DNA from 4 places in the Paraburkholderia sp. BGA-UO-ETr-F12 genome. Region 1 is predicted to be linked to each of the others. Evidence: riboswitches for the same ligand, from Rfam matches in the RefSeq annotation. Region 1 holds a riboswitch; each other region holds the start of a gene.
The links. Region 1 has a riboswitch for cobalamin ahead of AC57B6_RS33740 (HoxN/HupN/NixA family nickel/cobalt transporter). Riboswitches for the same ligand answer to the same signal wherever they lie in the genome.
Positions count from the first base shown of each region.

Region 1 (5,589 bases):
ACGGCAAAGGGACGCAGGTAGCCAAGTGAGGCAGGCAGGTCGCCAAAGCCCTTGCCGAAATAAAAACTTGGCGTGAGCGTGGAATAAGCGTTGGCGATCGATTTTGCGCCGGTGCCGCCGATTTCCGCGAGCAGTCCTATCGACGCCATGAACTCGTGACGCGCATTGGCGTAGATCATGTACTTCGCGCCCACGCTGAGGTTGTCCCAGCCCTTGGCCGAACCGCCGTTCGGCGCGTTCTGCGTGACGTAGTTGCTGCCAATGCTGAACGCGAGATTCTTTGTGATCAGCTTGTCCCACTCGTAGGAGACGGTGTTGACGTTCATGTTGTCCCCGTTGTCGTCCTGCGTCTTGATATGGCCGAACTGGGTGTCGAATTCATCGCCGACGCCTGGGTCGTCGACCGTCAAGGTGGCGGGGAATACCCGATCGCCGACGACCGAATGGGCCGAAGCAGCCGGCGAACCGGCAAGGCAGGCGGCGGCGCCGGCCGCCGCCATCAGAGCGGCGCGCGCGGGCGCCGCGTGCCGCTTGAAAAGCTTACGCATGATTGAGTCCTTCTCCAATTGTCTTGATACCGCGCAGCGCGTGCGTGCGGCGACACGCCACGACTGCTCGCACAGCGCGGATTCTGTTCAGGTACAGGTCGACTCAGGAAAAGACAGGCGGCGCACGCGGCTGGGCCGCGGTGTAGAAGAGGGGGACGTGGAGCGCATTGCGCGTGGCGACAACCGGCGCACGCACGACCAATTGCGTGGCGGCAAACACCGCCGGCGTGCCCGGCAATACCGGTGCATGAGCAAGCATGCCGCAGTAGGCGCACGCTTGCCAGTGGAATGCTGAGGAGTGCGACGACTTGCCGGCATGCGCGAGCGGCGTGGTGTCCGGCTCCGCGGTGCAGTAGCTCGAGAGTGCTTCGCCCAGCCGGTTATGTGCTGCTAGCGCCTGCGAAACCGTTGGCGCAAGCGTGCTCATCAGGATCGCAAGCAATCCGAACAGGTTGCCAATCTTCAGGAGGCGCGAGCGAAACATGCTGAGAACGGAGCACGCATACAGGTAAGAGCGAGGCGCTGATTATGCCACGCGGCTACTCAGCCAAAGATACAAGGTTTCACATGTCCAAGGTAGCGCTATTACCAATTTCAGCGCAGGGTTACAACCGGCTTACGAGCGTGCGAAGTCACGCTTTCGATGCCGTCAGTCCGCTCGAATCCCGGGCGGACTGACGCGTGCCGTTAGCGGCTCACTTCCAGTTCGTCGAAACGCTTTGCCCGATAGATCAGGACCGACGCAATCCAGCTAAGAACGAAGATGCCGATGATGATGTAGCCGAGCGTTCCGAAATTTTCATTGAGCGTGCCGATGGCATCCCACACCGGACCTTGCAGCTTCAACTGGTCGGCGATCAGCCCCAGCGCTTCTATACCGCCAATCACGACGGCCACGATGACCGACACCAGCGTGATGGTCATGTTGTAGTAGATTTTGCGGATCGGTTTCAGGTAGGCCCAGCCGTAAGCGCCTAACATCAGGTGTCCGTCAAGCGTATCGATCAGCGACATGCCGGCGCTGAAGAGGACGGGAAACACCATGATCGCCCATGGAGAGAGACCCCTGGAGGCCTGCGTTGCGGCGATCCCTAGCAAGCCGATTTCGGTTGCCGTATCGAATCCCAGGCCAAACAGAAAGCCCAGCGGGTACATGTGCCAGCTGCGGGTAATCAGGCGGAACAGCGGGCGAAAGAGCCGGGACAGAAAGCCGCGATCCGCCAGCAGCATGTCGAAATCGTCTTCGACATATTTGCCGCCGTTTCTGACGTGACGCCACGCGCTATAGATCGACTTGAGAATGATCAGATTCATGAGCGCGATCGCGAACAGAAACAGCGCCGACACCAGGGTTCCGATGACCCCGCCAATTTCCTTGTAATGATCGAAACGCGTTTGCATGGCGGATGCCGTAATCGCAACGGCGACGGACGCGAGCACGACAACCGTTGAATGGCCAAGCGAAAAGAAGAAGCCCACCGCCACAGGCCGCTTCTTTTCCTGCATCAATTTGCGCGTGACATTGTCGATTGCGGCGATGTGATCGGCGTCGACGGCATGACGCAATCCGAAACCATAGGCCAGCAGCGCGGTTCCGAGCAGCAGCGGATGGTTGCGGAATGCCACGACGGCCCATGTCCACGCCAGCACATTGAGCGCGATTAACAGGCTGTAGATGCCGAAGAGCTTGCTTCGCACCTCCGTACTCGAGTCACTGAAAACTTTGGCAAACTGAGAAATCATCGGTTAGGTCCTTGGGATTGGCGCGTCCCATTTGAGGGAGAAGCAGGTCGACAAGAGGTCTGACTCCCGGTTCAGCAATCGTGAGACTGCCCAACCGGATACAGCGGCGCGACCGTGCCGGATTCTCACCGGCTTCACTTTCCGTCCTGACAAGGTGATGCCTGACGCTTATACAATGCGGGCGCGTTGAGCGGCAAGTATGGTTTGCGTCGTAATCGATATTCGTGCATCCGGCATCCGCTTTTGTATGAGAGTTTGAGAAACATGCACAAGAGTCATGCCACCTCTGATGCGGTCAGGCGAAGAACGCTGTTGCCATGGGGATTTCAGCCGACACGGCAAACGAGGCCATGTGCTGCCGGCATGCACCTGTCTGGCGCAACATGCGTAACGGCTGGGCATGGGCGCCATGACGGTGCATGCGGATGCAGGATCGTTCACGCCCGGGCGCTTATCCGGCATCCGCAAGACGGTTCGCCGCGAGGCAAAGGCACAAAGGCACAAGGGCGGGCAGTACCTCGGTCTTCATTGCCCGGTAGCCGTTCTGACGAACTCGGCCAGGTCGCGATTGAAACGATCGGGCTCCTCAATAAACGGCGCGTGGCCTGATTCAGCGTACACCTTGCTGACGACGCGGGGATTGAGCGCGGTGGCGCGGGCAAGCGTCGCGTGGGTATCGACCAGCGAATCCTTGCCGCCGTAGAGGAAGAGCAATGGCACATGCGCGTTGCCGAGACCCTCGGCGGCGAACACCGTCATCGTAGGGACTTCTCGTTGCATGTCCCAGGACGCCATCGCGGCGTTGGCGAGCAGCCGGGCGAACGTGTCGGCATCAGGCCGCCGGTTGAAGCAAAGTCCGACAAAGCTGCGCTCGCCGTCGAGATGCGTCTTCAGATCACGGGCGTTCATGTCCCGGTAGACCTCGGGGTGTGCCACGAGCTGGCCGGGCGTCAGTTCGACCACGCCATCCACGTACACGGCACCGGCGATGGCGCGATCGCCATAGGCTGCGAGGTAGTTGGATATCACCACGCCACCAAGCGACCATCCGACCACGACGGGTTTCTTCACGTGCGAGCCATTGATCACGGCCGCGAGGTCGTCGCCCCAGCGGCGGCCGTCGTGATACGGCACTGCGCCGGTGGGCTTGTCCGACAGACCGTGGCCGCGCAGATCGTACGTAATGATCCGGTACTGGCGCAATGCGGGGCTTTGCACCTGCGCGTCCCAGTTCAGGCGACTGCCGAGCAGACCGTGGATCAGAATGACCGGCGGGCCGTCGGGGTTGCCGGTTTCCTGAACCGCCAGCCTGACCCCGTCCTTCGATGCAACCATATAGTTCGTCGAACCGGCGGCCGCCGCGGGTACGAACGAGAGGAGGGTGCTCGCCGCGACGGCGGCAATCAAAACGTTACTGAAAATTCGGGCGCGCATGGCATATTCCTCATGATTGACAGTTCAGCCAGTCTCAACCCTCACACTGATGTGAGAGTCAAGCGGCTTGTGCTAAGCTGTTTTTCATGAACAGGATGCCCGCACACGAATTGCCGACCATCGTGCTGACCATCGGCGAGCTCTCGCAGCGCACCGGCGCGAGCGTGCGGTCGATACGGCACTACGACGAACACGGTCTGCTCGCATCGGTGCGAGCGAGCAACGGCTACCGCATGTTTCCCGAAAAGGCGGTCGCGCAGGTCAGGCAGATCCAGCGCATGATCGCGACCGGTTTCACCATCGAGGATATTCGCGGGTTCCCGGACTGCATGCTGTTGACCGAAGGCGCCCGGTCGTGCGACCAGATCACCGACGTTCAGCGGCAACGCCTCGCCGCTATCGATCGTCAGATCGCGGATCTTGAACGGCGTCGCACCAGGCTCATCAAGACCTTGTCGGAAGGCGTGGTTCCGCCGGTCGATTGACGCGCGCAGGCATGGAAAACCCAGTGTGTCTGCCGGATTTCTCGACCGCGGAGATCAATTCACGCGCGGCCACCGAAGTCGTATTCGCGAACGCGTAGAACTTCACATTGGGCAGCGTGGGCATTCCATCGGCTTTGTCGAGTACGCGCGCCGACACGAGCATGGTCCGCTGCCGGATCACAGCAGGGATTTGCCTTGGGCGAGAATCTTGTCGCAGACCTGCTTCGTGACCTGTTGCTGCAGACCACCGCCGCTCAGGTCCAGTTGCTGGCCATTGCCGCTGCTCAGGATGCCCTTGGCGCCGTTGGTATAGCCGCTGTCGGACGAGGCTGAACTGGAGCCGCCGGGAAGCTTGCTCATCAGCGAGTCCTTGACCGAAGACGCGCTATTGCCGTTGAGATAGTTGTTCTTGATGCAGAACTCGAGTACGCCCGCCACGTTGCTTGTGCTGCCCGAGGTCAATGACTGACCCGACAGCGCACTGCCCACGCCGCCAAGGCTCCCCAGACCACCGGACGACCCGCCGCCTCCGCTCTGGTTGAGCAGGTTTCCGAGCTGCGCCTGGGCAGCGCAGACAGGTAGCAACGCGGCGATCAGAATCCCGGTAGCGGTGGCGCGATAGGTACGTGCTTTCATACTCGAACTCCTTCGGATGGCTGGAAATCCTCTTTACTATAGTTCTTTTCCCACCCGCGGCAGACTCGGCGCCCCAATCGCGCTACCCAACATGCATCCATTACCTGACAGCGGGGCCTCGAACACGACGCATAGCGGGCCGGTCACGCAGCCCGATCAATCGGCAAGCGTGCGCCGAAGCATTCGCGGGGTGAAGGGCTGACGGGGCCGCCCCGCGCTGCACGTCGAGATCACTGCGCCTTCGCGTCGACACTCCCGGCCGTCGCATTGCCGGTCTGCGCAGGCGCAGTCTGCTTCTCAGGATGCCGCGGATCATGCAACTGATCCGCCGACCAGCCGCCGCCCAGATCGCCGAATAGCGAGGCCGTGTCCAGCAGGCGCGTTTCCTGAACATTCAGCGCGGTCTGCTGAGTGCTCAACTGGGTGGCCTGCGCGGTGGCCACCGTCGTGTAGTCCACTGTCCCGGCCTGATACTCGTTGAACGCGATCTCGGCGCCACGGGTTGCGTCTTTCACGGCCGTCTCCAGCACCACCGATTGCTCGGCCAGGATTCGCAACCCGCTCAGATCGTCTTCAACGTTCTGGAATGCCGTCAACACCGTGCCCCGGTAGGTGGCGACGGCTGAATCGTAGGCCGCCTTCGCCGCGTCGACGTCGGCGCTGCGCAAGCCGCCGTCGAAAAGCGTTTCGGTCGCGCTGCCGCCCAGCGACCAGACGTAGTTGGCCACCTTGAACAGACCGGA
Region 1 is NZ_JCAQOZ010000066.1:48,804-54,392, reverse strand. It holds gene AC57B6_RS33750 (hypothetical protein) at 1-548, opposite strand, end outside; gene AC57B6_RS33745 (DUF2946 domain-containing protein) at 652-1,032, opposite strand; gene AC57B6_RS33740 (HoxN/HupN/NixA family nickel/cobalt transporter) at 1,236-2,291, opposite strand; cobalamin riboswitch at 2,327-2,472, opposite strand; gene AC57B6_RS33735 (alpha/beta fold hydrolase) at 2,817-3,725, opposite strand; gene AC57B6_RS33730 (MerR family transcriptional regulator) at 3,812-4,210, shown strand; gene AC57B6_RS33725 (YjjA family protein) at 4,388-4,846, opposite strand; gene AC57B6_RS33720 (efflux transporter outer membrane subunit) at 5,077-5,589, opposite strand, start outside.

Region 2 (5,589 bases), on a different contig from region 1:
CAGCGCATTCACCGCGGCGGCGGCCATCGCGCTGCCACCGCGCCGGCCATGAATCACGACGTAGGGCACGCCGCGGCTATTTTCCGCCAGCATCGCTTTCGATTCGGCGGCGCCGACAAAGCCGACTGGAAAACCAAGAATCAGCGCGGGTTTCGGTGCATCGTCGTCGAGCATGTCTAGCAGATAGAAGAGGGCGGTCGGCGCATTACCGATCACCACGACGCTGCCGGCCAGATGCGGCCGCCACAATTCGAGCGCGGCGGCCGAACGCGTATTGCCGAGTTCGCGCGCGAGAGCGGGCACGTCCTGATGCGTGAGCGTGCAGATCACTTCGTTGTTGGCGGGCAATCGTGCGCGCGTGATGCCCTGCGCCACCATGCCGGCGTCGCACAGAATCGGCGCGCCTTGTGCCAGCGCCGTGCGGCCCGCGGCGCCCGCCCCCGCGGAAAACCGCAGGTCTTCAATGACGTCCACCATGCCGCAGGCGTGGATCACACGCACCGCGAGTTTTTCGAGGTCGGCGGGAATACGCGAAAGATCGGCCTCAGCACGTATCGTCGCGAAGGATTGGCGATAGATCTCCTGACCGTCGCGAATGTAATCAAGCATCTAAAGGGCTCCGGGCCGGGTGGGCCAATGAGTCGAGCATGTCGGCGGCCTGTTCGATCGTAAGTTGGTGCGCGACGCACGCGCCGAAATCCGGTTCGCCGGTGTGTCGATAGAGGTCATAGAGGCCGGGCGCGGTGGCCAGCAGCGTGTACGGCGCGCAATGGGCCGCAGCGCATGAGCGCGGACAGCCGCTCAGATGAACGTCGACGCCAGCGGGCAAGCGATTCGCCAGAAGCAGTGCATCGGCCTTGGTGTCGGCGAGGCTTTTTGCGCAACCCGTGGAACCGGCGCAGGCGATCAGGTGCGTAATCGGCTGCGCGGGATCGCAGGCGAGACCTAGCGCGTTCATTTCCGCGAGCGCGGCGGATGCGTTATGCGCCGCGATATCGGGAAGCAATACGCTTTGCCAGGGCGTGATGCGCAGCGTGCCGTTGCCGTGCTGCTGAGAGAGTTCCGCGAGGCCGCGTAATGCGGCGGCGTCGAGGCGCCCAAGCGGCGGCTGCCCGCCCACGTGCTGCAGGCCCACCACGCGTTGAGCATGCGCGCCGAGCCGCAGCGTGGCATCGGCAAGCGTGCCGCGTTGCCAGTGTGCGAGCGACGCGTCGCGTGACAGCGGGAAATCGACGTACTGACGAGCGTGCTGCAAGACGGCGTCGATGGAATGCGCGGTAAGCAGATGACGCATGCGCGTGGCATCGGCGGTGCCCAGGTCGAGGAACGTATGCAGCAGCGCGCGAACCAGGCCGGTGACCTGCTTGGGCAGAACGGCGCCGAGGGCGCCAGGTTTCGCGTTCATCTCTGCAGCGGGGCAACCGGCCAGGCCGAACACAAATCGCACGCCGTCTTCGGCTTGCGTCGCCGCCAGCCAGACATCGTGCGGATGATCGACTCTCGCAAGGCGCTCGCCGCCGTCGAGCAATAGCGCGAATTTGGGCGACAGCGCCGCGAAACGCGCTTCGGTCTGCAGCAAGGCAAGCAGTTCGGCGCAAAGAGGCCGCGTGTCGAACAGTGCAAATGGATCGCGCCCGGCAGTCGGACTCAGCATCACATTGCGCACGTCGTCCGCCGAAGTCGCGAGCAGCGACTTGGCGGCATCTACCGCAGCGTCGGCTCGAATCGGCTCGACAGCCGGTCCGAGGCCCGCGTCGAGCAACGCCGCGATCAGTGCCGTTTCCTGCCCGCTGCGCACGCCACGCACCTGCAGATTCGCGCGATTGGTCAGCTCGATCACACCGCTTGCATGCCGCGTGCTGGCCTCGGCGATCGCGATGGCCTGTGCGGCGCTCAACTCGCCGCCGGGCAGTTTGATCCGGCAGATCCCACCGTCGCGCGCGGCGACGATGCGCAGCAGCCCCGGACATGCGGAGGGCCGCAGCGCGAGCGCCGCGTCAGGCAAAACAGTGGAGGGCGAAGCTTGCTTCAAGACGGACACCGGGTTGAGCGTCGCGCGATAGCCCGAGCGCCGCCCTTACGGGCATTGCTGCGGCATCGGTACACCCCGCCCGATGGTGGCTGGCACGAACAGTCTGGCCGGCAGGTCTCCTGGCTGGCAGGTCATCGTCCGCCGCGGCCTTCCCGGTTAAACCAGTGGCGCGCAGCGCAGGCGGACTCGCTGCATACAGTTGCGGGGGCAGCCACAGCGATACTGTGTTCCCTCTTCGGCCCCGAAGGGCACCGGCGGCTGTATTATGCCTTTTTTCGAACAGCACAACGAGGCTGGACGCTTTGACCGGCGTGGCACAGCACAAGATTTGAAGACACAGAATGAGGATGGATGCATGCCGGCGTGGCTGACTGTGGTGGGCATAGGCGATGACGGTTTCGCCGGCTTGGGGAGGCCCGCGCGGCGTGCTTTGCTGGAAGCGTCGGTGATCTATGGCGGCGAACGTCATCTGGCGATGCTGCCCGGGCGTCTGGCCGCGCGCCGGACAGCATGGCCGAAGCCGTTCGATCTTGCACCTTTGCTGGCGGAGCGTGGTGGGCCCGTGTGTGTGCTGGCGAGTGGCGACCCGATGCTGTTCGGCGTCGGCGCGACGCTGGCGCGGCGGTTGCCGCCCGGTGAGTTGCGAGTTCTACCGGCGCCGTCGTCGATATCGCTAGCGGCTGCGCGGCTGGGCTGGCCATTGCAGGACGTCGCCACGGTTTCGCTGGTGGGGCGGCCATTGCCGGCGCTGAATGCCCATTTGTACGACGGCGCGCGCGTGTTCGTTCTGAGCGCTGACGGGCGTACGCCCGCAGCGCTGTCTGAGTTGCTGAACGCGCGCGGTTTTGGCGCGACACGAATGAGCGTGCTGGAACATTTGGGCGGCGACCTGGAGCGGTGTATCGACGGACGCGCCGACCAGTGGTCCGCGGGCGACGTGGCGGCGCTCAACCTGGTGGCGCTCGAATGCCGTGCAACGGAAGGCGCGCCGCGTTTGCCGTTGACCACCGGCTTGCCCGACGACGCCTTTCGCCACGATGGTCAGTTGACCAAGCGCGACGTTCGCGCGATCACGCTGGCGCGCCTCGCGCCGACGCCTGGCGAATTGCTCTGGGACGTCGGCGCGGGCAGTGGCTCGATTGGCATCGAATGGATGCGTGCGCATCCGGGCTGCCGCGCGATCGCGATCGAAGGGCACGCGGAGCGTCAGCGGTTCATCGAACACAATCGCGATGCGTTGGGCGTGCCGGGTTTGCACCTGGTCGCCGGCCGCGCGCCCGAGGCACTGGCAGGATTGGCCGCGCCGGATGCCGTGTTCATCGGCGGCGGCGTGACGGTGCCAGGCGTGCTCGATGCGTGCTGGACGCGGCTGCGCGCAGGCGGCCGACTGGTCGCCAATGCCGTCACGTTGCAGGGCGAGGCGGCGCTCGCGGCATGGCGGGAGCAGCATGGCGGCACGCTGACCCGCATCGCGCTGGCCGAGGCTCAGCCACTCGGCGGTTTCGATACGTGGCGTCAGGCGTTGCCGATTACGTTGCTGGAGGTCACAAAACAGGCCAACGGCGCGTCCGGCAACTCACCTCAACCGTAATCGGAGCCGTGCAATGAAGCGCGTTCTGCTGCTCGGCGGCACCGGCGATGCTGTGCGGATCGCCAGACAACTCGGTCATGAGCATGTGTACAGTCTCGCGGGCCTCGGCAAGGTGCCGGACGATCTGCCGTGCGCGGTGCGTGTGGGCGGCTTCGGCGGTAGCGATGGGATGGCGCGCTATATCGCGGACGAACGTATCGACCTGGTGATTGACGCGACGCATCCGTACGCCGCGCGGATTAGCGCTAATGCTGTGAAAGCGAGTGACGCGGCGCGCGTGCCGTGTTGGGCACTGCGGCGCGAAGCCTGGCTGCCGCAAGCCGGCGACGACTGGCGCATGGTCGGCGATTGGGCCGAACTCACGGCGGCGCTCGCTTCATTCAAGCGGCCGCTTTTCACGCTCGGCCGCGAACCGCTTGCGCATCTCGACGAAATCCCTCTGCGGCAGTTCTGGACGATACGTTGCCTCGACGCATCCGAAACCCATCCGCGTGCGCGGATTCTGGCGACACGCGGGCCGTTTACACTCGAAGGCGAACGAGCGCTGTTCGGCGCGGAAGCCTTCGATGTCATCGTCAGCAAAAACAGCGGGGGTAGCGCCACCGAGGCGAAACTCGAAGTCGCGCGCGAACGCGGCTTGCCGGTCGTGATGCTGCGTCGCCCTGAATTGCCCGCGGTCGATCGCGAGTTTGCAAGCGTGGCCGACTTGCTGGAAGCGTTGCGAGTCTCAGCCTGAATGGCAGGTGCATGACATGCCGACTGAACGAATCATGGAGTACTGAATGACGGTGTTTTTTATCGGTGCGGGTCCCGGTGACCCGGAACTGATCACAGTAAAAGGACAACGCCTCGTGCGCGGCTGCCCGGTGATCCTGTACGCCGGCTCGCTGGTGCCGGCCGCCGTGTTGGACGGGCATAGTGCCGAGCAGGTCGTGAATACCGCCGAACTCGATCTCGATCAGATCGTTGATTTGCTCAAGGCCGCACACGACAAAGGCCAGGACGTGGCGCGGGTGCATTCAGGCGATCCGTCGTTGTACGGCGCAATCGGCGAGCAGATTCGCCGGCTTCGCGAACTCGATATTCCCTACGAAATCGTGCCCGGCGTAACGGCAACCGCGGCTTGCGCGGCGACGCTCGGTTGCGAACTGACGCTGCCCGATATCTCGCAGACGTTGATCCTCACGCGCTTCGCCAGCAAGACAACGATGCCGGAAGGCGAGCAACTCGCCGACCTCGCGAGACATCGGGCGACGATGGCGATTCACCTCGGCGTGCGTCATCTGGCACGCATCGTCGATGAGTTGCGGCCGCATTACGGCGGCGACTGTCCAATCGCGGTGGTCTATCGCGCGAGTTGGCCGGATGAGGAGAAGATCGTCGGTACGCTCGACGATATCGTGGGCAAAGTGCAAACGACCTCCATCGAGCGTACTGCGCTGATTCTGGTCGGGCAGGTACTTGCCGCGGACGGGTTCGCCGAGTCCACGCTGTACGCGAAAGGCGCCTGATTCGCGCGGCGCCGACTCGTTACCCTCCGGTTTTTAGCTGCGCCCACAGCCTGCCTTCCAGGCGCTTGATCGGGGCAGGCAATGGCTTGAGCAGAAACAGCGTTTTCAGCACGGAATCAGGCGGGTACACGGTCGGATCGTTGAGAATTTCCGGGCGCACGAATTTGCGGGCGGCCGCGTCCGCGTTCGGATAAAACACCTCGTTAGTGATGCCGGCATGAACCTCGGGCCGTTCGATGTAGTTGATCCAGTCGAGCGCGGCTTGCGGATGCGGCGCATCTTTCGGAATCGCCATCATGTCGAACCAGACGGGCGCGCCGCCTTGAGGAATGAAGTATTTGACCTCGTAACTCTTGCCGGCTTCGCGCGCGCGATGGCTCGCCATCGACACGTCGCCTGACCAGCTCAGCGCGAAGCAGATATCGTCGCCTGCGAGATCGTTGATATAGCTCGTT
Region 2 is NZ_JCAQOZ010000046.1:233,666-239,254, reverse strand. It holds gene AC57B6_RS20320 (precorrin-8X methylmutase) at 1-609, opposite strand, end outside; gene cobG (precorrin-3B synthase) at 602-2,041, opposite strand; cobalamin riboswitch at 2,125-2,303, opposite strand; gene cbiE (precorrin-6y C5,15-methyltransferase (decarboxylating) subunit CbiE) at 2,388-3,623, shown strand; gene AC57B6_RS20305 (cobalt-precorrin-6A reductase) at 3,637-4,359, shown strand; gene cobM (precorrin-4 C(11)-methyltransferase) at 4,406-5,134, shown strand; gene AC57B6_RS20295 (polyamine ABC transporter substrate-binding protein) at 5,154-5,589, opposite strand, start outside.
Region 2: linked by a shared signal. The riboswitch ahead of cobG (precorrin-3B synthase) and the one ahead of AC57B6_RS33740 (HoxN/HupN/NixA family nickel/cobalt transporter) in region 1 are both predicted to bind cobalamin.

Region 3 (5,589 bases), on a different contig from region 1:
ATCGGCGCGCACGTCATGGTGGGGGGCTGTTCGGGCATCGCCCAGGACGTACCGCCGTTCGTGATTGCCCAGGGCAATCACGCTTCGCCCGTTGGTGTGAACACCACGGGGCTGCAACGCCGGGGTTTCAGCAAAGAGGCAATACAGGCCATTCGACAGGCCTACAAGCTGCTGTACCGGAGCGGCAAGACGCTTGATGAAGCGAAGCCGGAGATCGCGGAGATCGCCTCTGCTCACGCCGAAGTCCAGCCGTTTTACGAGTTTCTGACTCGCTCGACTCGCGGTTTGATTCGATAAGGTCCTGTGCGGCAATACGCGGGCTATGTCGTCGGGAGAATTGTCGCCCGACGACAGAAAGCGTGAGCCTGGTTCCGCCTAGAACGTATACGCCACCTTGCCGAATGCCGTGCGGCCGAGCGAGTTGTAACCGTATGCGGTGACGTACTGCCGGTTAAACAGGTTCGACAGGTTGGCGGAGACGGTGAGGTGCGAATTGATCCTGTACGCGGCGCGCAGATCGACTCGCGTGTACGACGGCAGATAGGTCGTGTTGTACTGGTCGTCGAAGGTCGAGCCGCCATAAAGCAGCGAGACGCCGGTGCTGAGCGCGTGCAGGTGGAATTCGTCCCACATGTGGTCCACGCTCAGACTAATCGTCTGGCGCGGACGGCGGGGGAGCCACGTCTGATCCGTGACGTCCTGCGGATTCATTATGCCGACCGCAACGCTAACCGGCGTCGATTTGCCGATAGTGCCCTTGTAGGACAGATCGATGCCCTGGATGTGCGCGCGCCCGATGTTCACGGGCATACTGAGCGCGGGGTTGAACGAGATCAGGTCATGAACCCGGGTGTCATAAACGGCGGCCGTGAAGGTGCCGAGCGAGGTCGACGCGTCTAGCGCTGCCTCCACCGTATCGCTGCGCTCGGGCAACAGATTCGGGTTCGAATAGCCCGGATAGTACAGATCGTTAAACGTCGGCAGGCGGAAAGCATTGCCATACGAGAGGCGCGCCGTATAAACCGGCGTGATCGCATAGGCCACGGCGACATTGCCGGTATTGACCGACACACCCTGGACAACGTCGTGGCGACCCGCGAGGAACACCGTCAGCGCACCGAGCGTGGCCGACTGATGGAGCGAGAAAGACGAATCGTTGCGGGCCGGCAAGCCTTGAGGCACATCCACCGGCATGAACGCCAGCTCACGGCTGAAATCGTACGCAACTTTTGATTCTCCGGATAGCGGCAGACCGAACAGCGTCAGCCCGCGCTCCTGATGCGTTAGCGAGGTCGTGGTGCTCAAACGCGTCGAATCGAACTCATCGGACGGAATGCCTGGGTTGTTCGCGTAGACGAACTGGCGGTCCGTCGCATAACCCACCGACTGGTCGAACTGGGTGGTCGGCGTCACGTCCAGATGAAATGCGAGGCCCGTCGTCAGTTGATGATCGAGCTGCCGGTCGGCGCCGCCGGCATTGTCGTACGACAGATCGGACTTGTGATACAGAGCGAACGCGGAGAGCGACCAGTTGTCGTGCGCGTAACCGAGTCGCGCGTCCACGTCCTGCGCATGGTACGGATTGCGGCCGTCCTCGTGACCGTAGGCGTACGGCTGGGTCGCATCGATCCCGGCGGTGTTGTAGTCGTGCAGGCCGAGCGAGTAGGTCAGTCCGGAGAGTGCCGAAAGCGGACCCGTGGACGGGATACTGCCGGACGTGCGGATCTGTGTATCGAAGGTCTTGTTCGAACCGCCGCCTACCGAAACGGTGGTCCGATTCGGCTGATTGGATGCATGGTTGGTGAACAACTGTATGACGCCGCCCATCGCGTCCGCGCCGAACGAGGCGGCCGCCGGCCCCGAGATTACCTCGACGCGGTCGAACGCGGAGGTCGGCAGATCGGCCCACGCAGCTTGCCCGGTGGTCGAGGAACCGACCCGGATGCCGTCGATAAACACCGCGACCTGACTGGCCGACGAACCGCGGATACTGACCGCGGCGGAAGAACCGGGTCCGCCGGTTTGGGAAATGGTGACGCCGGGCAGCGTGGCGAGGGCCTGCGTGATACTCGGGTCGGCGGGCGTAAGACGATCGAGATCGGCGCGCGTCAGAACCTGAGTGGTGGCGAAGCGTTGGTCGAATGATTGCGGCAGATGTTGCGTGTCGCCGCTGACGAGAATATTCGGCAGCGTGGTTTCAGCCGGCGTCTGCTCCGGCTGCTGCAACGGCGTGTCGTCCGCGGCCTGTGCAACCTGCCATGCGGAGACGGTCAGGGCAGAGGTGATGATGAGTCGACGGAACTTCATGATGAGATGGGCTCGTTCTTGCTGATTTCTATATGGGTGGCGAGCTGGAGGACCAAGGGGCCAGCGGCCGTTTAGCCGCGCTCAAAGATTTAATGTGTGGCGCAACAGGCTTCCAGTTCGTCGTAGCGCTTCAGGCGACAGGGGACGAACGAGCCAGGCCAGGCGGCAATCCTGAAGGCGGCGAAAGCGCTATCCATGGCGACGACGCGCCGACGCGAGGCTCCCCCTTTAGGGAACCGGATTGAACAGCAGTGGACATGACAGATCCTGAGGCTTGGGCTGTCGTTGCAGCGGGCAACCGCTCAAGAGCGGTGCTTGCACATCGGGACACCCCGCCCGGTGCGGCTGCGCAGACCTCGGTTCGATGGCAGGTCTCCTGGCTCACGGGTCAATGTCACGTGCCGACCTTCCCGGTGCTCTGCTCCAGTGGTCATGAATGGCACGGACTCGCCGCTTACAGTTGCGGGGGCAGCCGCAGATTCGGAGCATGGCTGCTCGTACTGCGTTCCCTTTGATCCCGATAACGGGAACCATCAGCGCGAAGCGTACCGATGCGTAGTGGTTGCCGTCAATCACCACGGCGTTGGCGGTACGCTTCCTGTTGTTATTACGCCTGGCTTACTGGACTGCAAGCCTTTGCCGCAGTGCCCTGGCGGCCAGCACCATATTGGACAAGGCGGCTTCCGTCTCCGGCCAGCCCCGGGTTTTCAGGCCGCAGTCGGGGTTGACCCACAAACGGTCGGCGGGGATGACCTCGCAGGCGCGTTCGAGCAGGCGCTGCATGGCTTCGGCACTCGGCACGCGCGACGAATGGGTGTCGTATACGCCGGGTCCGATTCCGTTGGGATAGGCGAACTCGCCGAAGCCGTCGAGCAGCTCCATCGAAGAGCGCGATGTCTCGATCGTGATCACGTCCGCATCCAGCGCGGCGATCGACGGCAGGATGTCGTTGAATTCCGAATAGCACATATGGGTGTGGATCTGCGTGGCGTCGGAAACGCCGCCCGCCGAAATCCTGAAGGCCCGGGTCGCCCAGTCGAGGTAGTCTGACCAGTCCGCCTTACGCAACGGCAAGCCCTCGCGAAAGGCGGGCTCATCGATCTGAATGATGCGGATGCCGGCCTTTTCGAGGTCCATAACTTCGTCGCGAATGACGAGCGCCAATTGGAGCGCCGTGGTCGAACGCGGCTGGTCGTCACGAACAAACGACCATTCGAGCATGGTGACCGGTCCGGTCAGTACGCCTTTCACCAGGCGGTCGGTCAACGACTGCGCATGGCAGGCTGCGTCCACGATCATCGGCTCGGGCCGGTAGATGTCGCCGTAAATGATCGGCGGCTTGACGCATTGCGAGCCGTAGTTCTGGATCCATCCGTTTTCGGTGAGCGCATACCCCCAGAGCTTGTCCGCAAAGAATTCGACCATGTCGTTGCGTTCGACTTCGCCGTGCACCAGCACGTCGAGCCCGAGTTCTTCCTGTCGCCGGACGACGGTCGCCGTTTCGGCCCGCATACGTTCGAGATACTCGAGCGCGCGCATTTCGCCGCGGCGATAGGCGGCGCGCGCTTGCCGGATCGCCGGCGTTTGCGGAAACGAACCGATTGTCGTGGTGGGCAGGAGCGGCAATTTGAGCGAGTGGCGCTGCACACGGCTGCGTTCGGCGAACGGGCTCTTGCGGCTGGCCATGGTCTCGGCGATAGCGGCGACACGCCGCTGAACCAGCACATTGAATACCGCTCCGGAGTGGCGGCGCGACTCGAGTGCGGTGGTCGCTGCGGCGAGCGCCGCCCGGGCTGCTGCCGGCAGCCCGGCGCCCGGCAGCCCGGCGCCCAGGTGGCGCAGCGCCAGTGCAATCGTGCTGAGCTCATCGAGTTTTTCAGTCGCGAAGGCAAGCCACGATTTGAGTTCGGCATCGAGTTTCTTTTCGGACGCGAGCGTGACCGGCACATGGGCCAGCGAGCAGGACGGCGCGATCCACAGCCGGTCGCCGCGTTGCGCGTAAAGGCTCTTGAGCGAAGCGGCAATGGCAGCCAGATCGGCGCGCCAGATGTTGCGTCCGTCGATAACACCGACCGACAGGACCTTGTCCGCCGGCAGCGCCGAGCACCAGGCCTCCAGTTGCTGCGGCGCCTTGACCAGATCGATATGCACACCATGCACGGGCAGCTTGGCGACGGTTGGCGCGTGCCCGGCGGCGGTGTCGAAATAGGTTGCCAGCAGCACCTTGACGCCGGAGTCGCCCAGCACGGTGTACACGGCGGAAAACGCTTCGAGCCAGTCCGCTTCGAGATCGACGCAGAGCGCGGGTTCGTCGAGTTGAACCCACTCGATACCTCGCGCTTTCAGCGTGTCGAGAATACGCAGGTAGCGGATGACCAGCCGAGGCAGCAGCGACAGGCGGTCAAAACCCGCCACGCGGCTTTTGGCTAGCCACAGATAGGTGATGGGTCCGATCAACACCGGCTTGACCGCGAGATCCAGCGCGAGTGCCTCGTCGATTTCCTCGAACAGCCAGTCGACGCCGCCGTCGAATGTCGTGTCGGGACCGAGTTCCGGCACCAGGTAGTGGTAGTTGGTATCGAACCACTTGGTCATTTCCATGGCCGGCTGCGCCTTGTTGCCCCGCGCCAGTTCGTGATACTGGGCGAGCGACAGGGTCTTCGGCTCGAAGCCGAAGCGCTCCGGCAACGCACCGAGCAGGGCGGTCAGGTTCAGCATCGGGTCGTACCACGCGAAATCGCCGGCCGCGACGAAATCCAGCCCGGCGGCGCGCTGCAATTCCCAGTGACGCGCGCGCAACGCTTTTCCGACTTCACGAAGATAGGCGTCGTCGGATTCTCCGCGCCAGAAAGATTCCTGGGCGAACTTGAGTTCGCGATGCGCGCCGATGCGCGGAAAGCCGGATATGTGAGTGCGGGCCATGCGGAATCCTTGAGTGAATGCCGCGTAGTGTGCAAGTCACGCTATGATTCATCAAGCGACATGTTTTCATCATCATATGAACCACATTCATATCAGGTTTTTCTCTTCTTTTCTGTACTGTCATGACCGGCGCGGGCGGTGCCATGCTTGAACTGCGTCATCTGCGTTCGCTCATTGCGATCTCCGAATCGGACAAGCTGGTGAGCGCCGCCGAGCGGGTCAATCTCAGCCAGTCCGCGCTGTCGCATCAGATCCGCGATATGGAAGCTCACTACGAGGTGTCCCTGTTCGAACGCACCCGGCACGGGCTGCGTTTTACGGCCGCTGGCGAGCGGCTGCTTGCGCTGGCGCGGGACACGG
Region 3 is NZ_JCAQOZ010000056.1:490,714-496,302, forward strand. It holds gene lpxA (acyl-ACP--UDP-N-acetylglucosamine O-acyltransferase) at 1-297, shown strand, start outside; gene AC57B6_RS26215 (TonB-dependent receptor domain-containing protein) at 376-2,307, opposite strand; cobalamin riboswitch at 2,657-2,857, opposite strand; gene metE (5-methyltetrahydropteroyltriglutamate--homocysteine S-methyltransferase) at 2,926-5,229, opposite strand; gene AC57B6_RS26225 (LysR family transcriptional regulator) at 5,373-5,589, shown strand, end outside.
Region 3: linked by a shared signal. The riboswitch ahead of AC57B6_RS26215 (TonB-dependent receptor domain-containing protein) and the one ahead of AC57B6_RS33740 (HoxN/HupN/NixA family nickel/cobalt transporter) in region 1 are both predicted to bind cobalamin.

Region 4 (5,589 bases), on a different contig from region 1:
GCATTCTGCGGGCCGCCTTCACGCAGATAGCGCCATAGCTGATGGCATAAATCGGCGTCGGCGGTGCTGCGCGCGAGCAGGTTCGGGTCTTCCTGCAGATCGCCCGAAAACATCGCGAGCGTCTGCTGCTTGCGCTCGGCGAGCGCGACAACCTGTTCGATTCCGTACGGCCAGTACGCCTCGCCGCCAAGATGATCGACCACCACCACACGCGCATGCTGCAGCACGTCTTCGATATAGAAATCGACCGACGCCGGCTGCCGCAAATAGGTGACGTTCGCAAGCCGCACGCTCGGAAAGCCGTCGCCCAGACGAGGAAACACGCTCGCCAGAAGCGACAGCGTGGTATCGGCGGAACTGAGCACCACGATATCGGCAGGCTGCTGATCGATACGGATCACGCCTTGCGTGTCGTCCACAAAACCGCCCGGCGTGGTGCGCAGCAGATGCATGAGCGCTTACGCCTGTTGCGGCTGGACGCTCGCCGCAGCGCCCAGGGCGGCGTCGAATGCCTGTTGCAGCGCGGCCTGGTTGAGGTCTTCGCCGATCAGCACGAAGCGGCTTTGCAGACCTTCGCCCACTTCCCCGGCCTGCCAGCGGCGGTCGAAGTAACTATCGAAACGACGGCCCACGCCCTGAATCACGAGGCGCATCGCCGCACCCGGCAGCGCCGCGAAACCTTTGACGCGGTAAATCGTGTTCGTTTCGACCAGCCCTTGCAACGCCGCGATCACCGCCTCACGCGACGCAACGTTCGCCTGCACCACCACCGAATCGAACTCGTCATGGTGGTGATCGGCGTCGTCAGCCGAACCATGATGATCGTGGCGCAAGTGGATCGTTTCCTCCGAGGCCGCTTCGAGACCCAGCAGCGTATGCAGATCGAGCTGGCCCATCTGCGCGCGTACGATCTTCACCTGCGCCGGAATTTCTTCACGAATGAGCGCTTCGACCGAAGCCTGATGCGATTCGTCGAGCAGGTCGGTTTTATTCAGAATCACCAGATCGGCGGCCGACAACTGGTCTTCGAACAGTTCGTGCAACGGCGATTCGTGATCGAGATTCCGATCGGCCTTGCGCTGCGCATCCACCGCCACTGGATTGTCGGCGAACTGGCCGCTCGCCGCGGCCGGCCCGTCAACCACGGTAACGACCGCGTCGACGGTAAAGCTGTTCTTGATCTGCGGCCAGTTGAAAGCCTGCACGAGCGGCTTCGGCAACGCGAGACCGGAGGTTTCGATCAGCACGTGATCGATCTGCTCGCGGCGCTCCACCAGCTTTTCCATCACCGGGAAAAACTCTTCCTGCACGGTGCAGCACAGGCAGCCGTTCGCGAGTTCATACAGTTGGCCTTCGGTTTCGACGCCGTTTTCATCGCAGCCGATGCCGCAACCCTTGAGGATTTCCCCGTCGATGCCGAGTTCGCCGAACTCGTTGACGATCACCGCGATGCGCTTGCCGCCCGCGTTCTGAAGAATGTGCCGCAGCAGCGTGGTCTTGCCGCTACCGAGAAAGCCCGTGACGATGGTGACGGGAATCTTGCGCATTTGAGTTTGCATCGTGAGGTCCATCCGTGGGAGTTGCAGGTGCACGCCGGCGTGTTTGCGCGTTTTGTCCGTATCGGTCACGCAAACGGGGCCGCGCCCCGCAGGCAATAGCGATAACAATGGCAAAACACGGGGACGAACAACGGCGTTGCCGGGGCAACGGAAAACAGTAATGCGATCATGAACGCACCGCCGCATCCCCGCGGGGTCGTTCTTCGTCGTCTGGCCGGTATCCGGGCTGGCGAAAGCGCCGCTTCCCCTTCCCGGACGAGTGGTTTCTCGTCCAGTGGTCATATGCCGACGCGGCCTTGCGCGTGGACATCGAAGCCGGCTCCGCGGCGCCAGACAATCAATCTGGAACCGCATTTCGCTTACCGTTGCGGGGGCAGCACAGGTTAGCCCGGTCCATGGCAGGTGGGCACCCTGTTTCCCGTTTAACTGCATGCGCACGAGCGCGCACACGAGCACCAAAGTGCGTGCGAGTTTAGGCCGAGAGCCCCATGCCGTCAAGGAAACACGGGGTCTGGCAGGGCCTTTTCGCCATGCCGGCGCGACCTGCCGTGTGCTATCGTATGCGCGCGTTGGGTGCCCGCCCCTACGGGCCGCCTGGACCACCGCAACTCTCGCAGACCCCTTCATGAAAACACTCAGCATCGGCATCGGTTGTCGCTCGCACAGTTCCGCTGAGCAGATCGAAGCGGCTGTGCGCGCCACGCTCCGCTCGCGTGCATTCGGCGAAATCGCAGCGATTGCCTCGGTCGACACCAAAGCCCACGAAGCCGGCTTGCTCGAATTCTGCACACGCCACGCGCTGCCGCTGAAGTTGTTCAGCTGCGCGCAGATTGCGGCGATATGTGTCGACGATCCGTCGGCGGCGGTGCGCGAACATCTCGGCATAAACGGCGTCTGCGAGCCATGCGCGCTGCTCGCCGCGGCCGGCGCGTTCGAAGTGGCCGAAGTGGTCGATGCCCACAACGCGCGCTTGCTGGTGCGTAAAACCGTGCACGGCGGCGTCACGGTGGCGATAGCCTCCTCGGGCAGCACGCAGACCGTCAGCGAACAGACAGATAACGACTCTCCAGAACAGGACCTGCAATGAAGACCGACCCCGAATCGCATCAACGCATGACCGAACGCCGGCGCGAAGGCCACGAAAAAAAACAGGCCAACGCTACCGTCGAAAAAGGTCTGCTGATCGTCAACACCGGCACAGGCAAAGGCAAAACCACTGCAGCGTTCGGCATGGCCGTGCGGGTGCTCGGGCACGGTATGCGCCTTGGCGTCGTGCAATTCATCAAGGGCGCGCTGCATACCTCGGAGCGCGACTTCCTCGGTGCGATCGCCCAGTGCGACTTCGTCACGATGGGTGACGGCTACACCTGGAACACCCAGAATCGCGACGCCGACATCGCCACCGCGCGCAAAGGCTGGGACGAAGCGCGCCGCATGATCGAGAGCGGCGATTATCAGATGGTAATCCTCGACGAACTGAACACCGTGCTCAAGTACGAATACCTGCCGCTCGACGAAGTGCTGTCGGTACTGAACGCGCGCGCACCGATGCTGCACGTGGTGGTAACCGGCCGTCACGCGCCCGATGCGCTGATCGAAGCCGCAGATCTCGTCACCGAAATGCGCATCGTCAAGCACCCGTATCGCGAGCAAGGCGTGAAAGCGCAGCGCGGCGTGGAGTTCTAGGCAATGTCCGCATGCCCCGCCCTGTTCATCAGCGCGCCCGCGTCGGGACAAGGCAAAACCACGATTACCGCGGGTCTGGCGCGCTACCACCGGCGGCTTGGGCGACGCGTGCGCGTCTTCAAGACGGGTCCCGACTTTCTCGACCCGATGATTCTGGCGCGAGCCAGCGGCGCGCCGGTACTCTCGCTCGATCTGTGGATGGTGGGCGAGACGGCCTGCCGGAACCTGCTCGCGCAGGCGGCGGCCGAGGCGGACCTGATTCTGATCGAAGGCGTCATGGGCCTGTTCGACGGCACGCCGAGCAGCGCCGATCTGGCCACCACGTTCGGCGTGCCCGTGCTCGCGGTGATTTCGGCGAAAGCGATGGCGCAGACCTTCGGCGCGGTCGCCTTCGGTCTCGCGCAATTCAGGCCGCAACTGCCGTTTTACGGTGTGCTCGCCAATCGCGTCGGCTCGCCAAGACACGCGCAAATGCTCCAGGAAGCACTGCCGCCCGCGCTGCGCTGGTGCGGGCACATCGCCAGCCACGACGGCATCGAGTTGCCCGATCGCCATCTCGGCTTGCATCAGGCCGCGGAGATCGACGATCTGGATGCACGTCTGGAGCGTGCCGCCGATGCGCTTGCGCACACCGCGCTGGCTGAACTGGCGCCGCCGGTCGAATTCGGCGCGCCCGCGCCGCAAGCATTGCCGCGTATTCTGCAAGGCAAGCGAATCGCCATTGCGCGCGATGCCGCGTTCTCGTTCATCTATCCGGCCAACGTCACGCTGTTGGAAACGCTCGGCGCACACGTCGACTACTTCTCACCGCTTGCCGACGAGGCGCTGCCCGAGCATGCCGACGCGCTGTACCTGCCAGGCGGCTATCCCGAACTGCATGCACCCTTGCTGGCAGGCAACACGCGCAGTGCCGCAACGATTCGCGCGCACGCGGCAGCCGGCAAACCGATCGTCGCCGAATGCGGCGGCATGCTCTACCTGCTCGAGCAGCTCACTGACACGCACGGCGCCGGCACACCGATGCTCGGCCTGATGCCCGGCCATGCGAGCATGCAAAAGCGCTTCACGGCGCTCGGCATGCAACAGCTCGACAGCCTGCACGGTCCAGTGACTGGCCACACGTTTCACTACTCGAAGCTGACCACACCGCTCACGCCGCTGCGCTGCGCGACCCGTGCGCATGGCGATGCCCCGGGCGAGGCCGTGTTCCGTGCTGGGTCGATCGTGGCAACCTATATGCACACCTATTGGCCCTCCAACCCGGCCTTCGCGGCCGCCCTGTTCCATGGCGAAGCCTTTTAACGATTCCGAACGCGCAGCCGTCTACCGCGCGATTTACGAACGGCGCGACATGCGTCATTTCGTGCGCGATCCGGTCGACCCTGCCGTGTTGCAACGCCTGCTCGACGCGGCGCATCACGCGCCGAGCGTCGGTTTCATGCAGCCCTGGCGCATCGCGCGCGTCACCGATCCGGCCTTGCGCACGGCCTTGCACGCGACCGTCGAAAGCGAACGGCTCGCTACCGCCGATGCACTCGGCAAGCGCCGCGAAGAGTTCATGAAGCTGAAAGTGGAAGGCATGCTGGAGTGCGGCGAACTGCTGGTGATGGCACTGATGGACGGCCGCGAGCGGCACGTCTTCGGACGCCGCACCTTGCCGGAGATGGACCTCGCGTCCGTCGCGTGCGCGATCCAGAACATGTGGCTGGCCGCGCGCGCGGAAGGTCTGGGGATGGGCTGGGTGTCGCTATTCGATGTCGACGCGGTGCGCCAGTTGCTGCATATGCCCGAGGGTGCGCGGCCGGTGGCCATCCTGTGTCTCGGCCACGTCGATCAGTTCTATTGCGAACCGATGCTGGAAACCGAGCGCTGGGCAAGCCGTATGCCGCTCGCCGATTGCGTGTTTGAAAACCGCTGGCCGCAAGACGATAAAACGCCGGAATAACACCAGGCTTTACGGCTGAAGCGGCTTGACTGAAACCACCTCCGGCACGCCACCTGTGTTCCCGGTGCGCAGTTTCACGCGCCATTCGGGCGGCGCATCGAACGGAAATCTAGCCAGTGCGCTCTTCACGAGCAGCGGCATGGCGTGCAAGGGATCGGCATCGCGATCGCTGCTGGCCGCGCTCACTTTGTAGACTTCCCGCCCGCTCGATCGCTCGAAAAACCGCAGCGTCAATGTGTGCTGATAGGCGCGTCCGCCGAACAGCGAAAACGGCGCTTCGGGCGAGCGTTCGCACATGCCCGGCGCGCAATCCTTCGTGCCCACGCCGACGGCTGCAGGCCGCGTGGCGTATGCAATCGACAATAGATAGTGCGCGGGCTTGCCCGCCGTATCGACAAG
Region 4 is NZ_JCAQOZ010000057.1:266,785-272,373, reverse strand. It holds gene cobN (cobaltochelatase subunit CobN) at 1-452, opposite strand, end outside; gene cobW (cobalamin biosynthesis protein CobW) at 459-1,559, opposite strand; cobalamin riboswitch at 1,755-2,034, opposite strand; gene AC57B6_RS27940 (cobalamin biosynthesis protein) at 2,185-2,646, shown strand; gene cobO (cob(I)yrinic acid a,c-diamide adenosyltransferase) at 2,643-3,245, shown strand; gene AC57B6_RS27930 (cobyrinic acid a,c-diamide synthase CobB) at 3,249-4,547, shown strand; gene bluB (5,6-dimethylbenzimidazole synthase) at 4,531-5,190, shown strand; gene AC57B6_RS27920 (DUF4136 domain-containing protein) at 5,200-5,589, opposite strand, start outside.
Region 4: linked by a shared signal. The riboswitch ahead of cobW (cobalamin biosynthesis protein CobW) and the one ahead of AC57B6_RS33740 (HoxN/HupN/NixA family nickel/cobalt transporter) in region 1 are both predicted to bind cobalamin.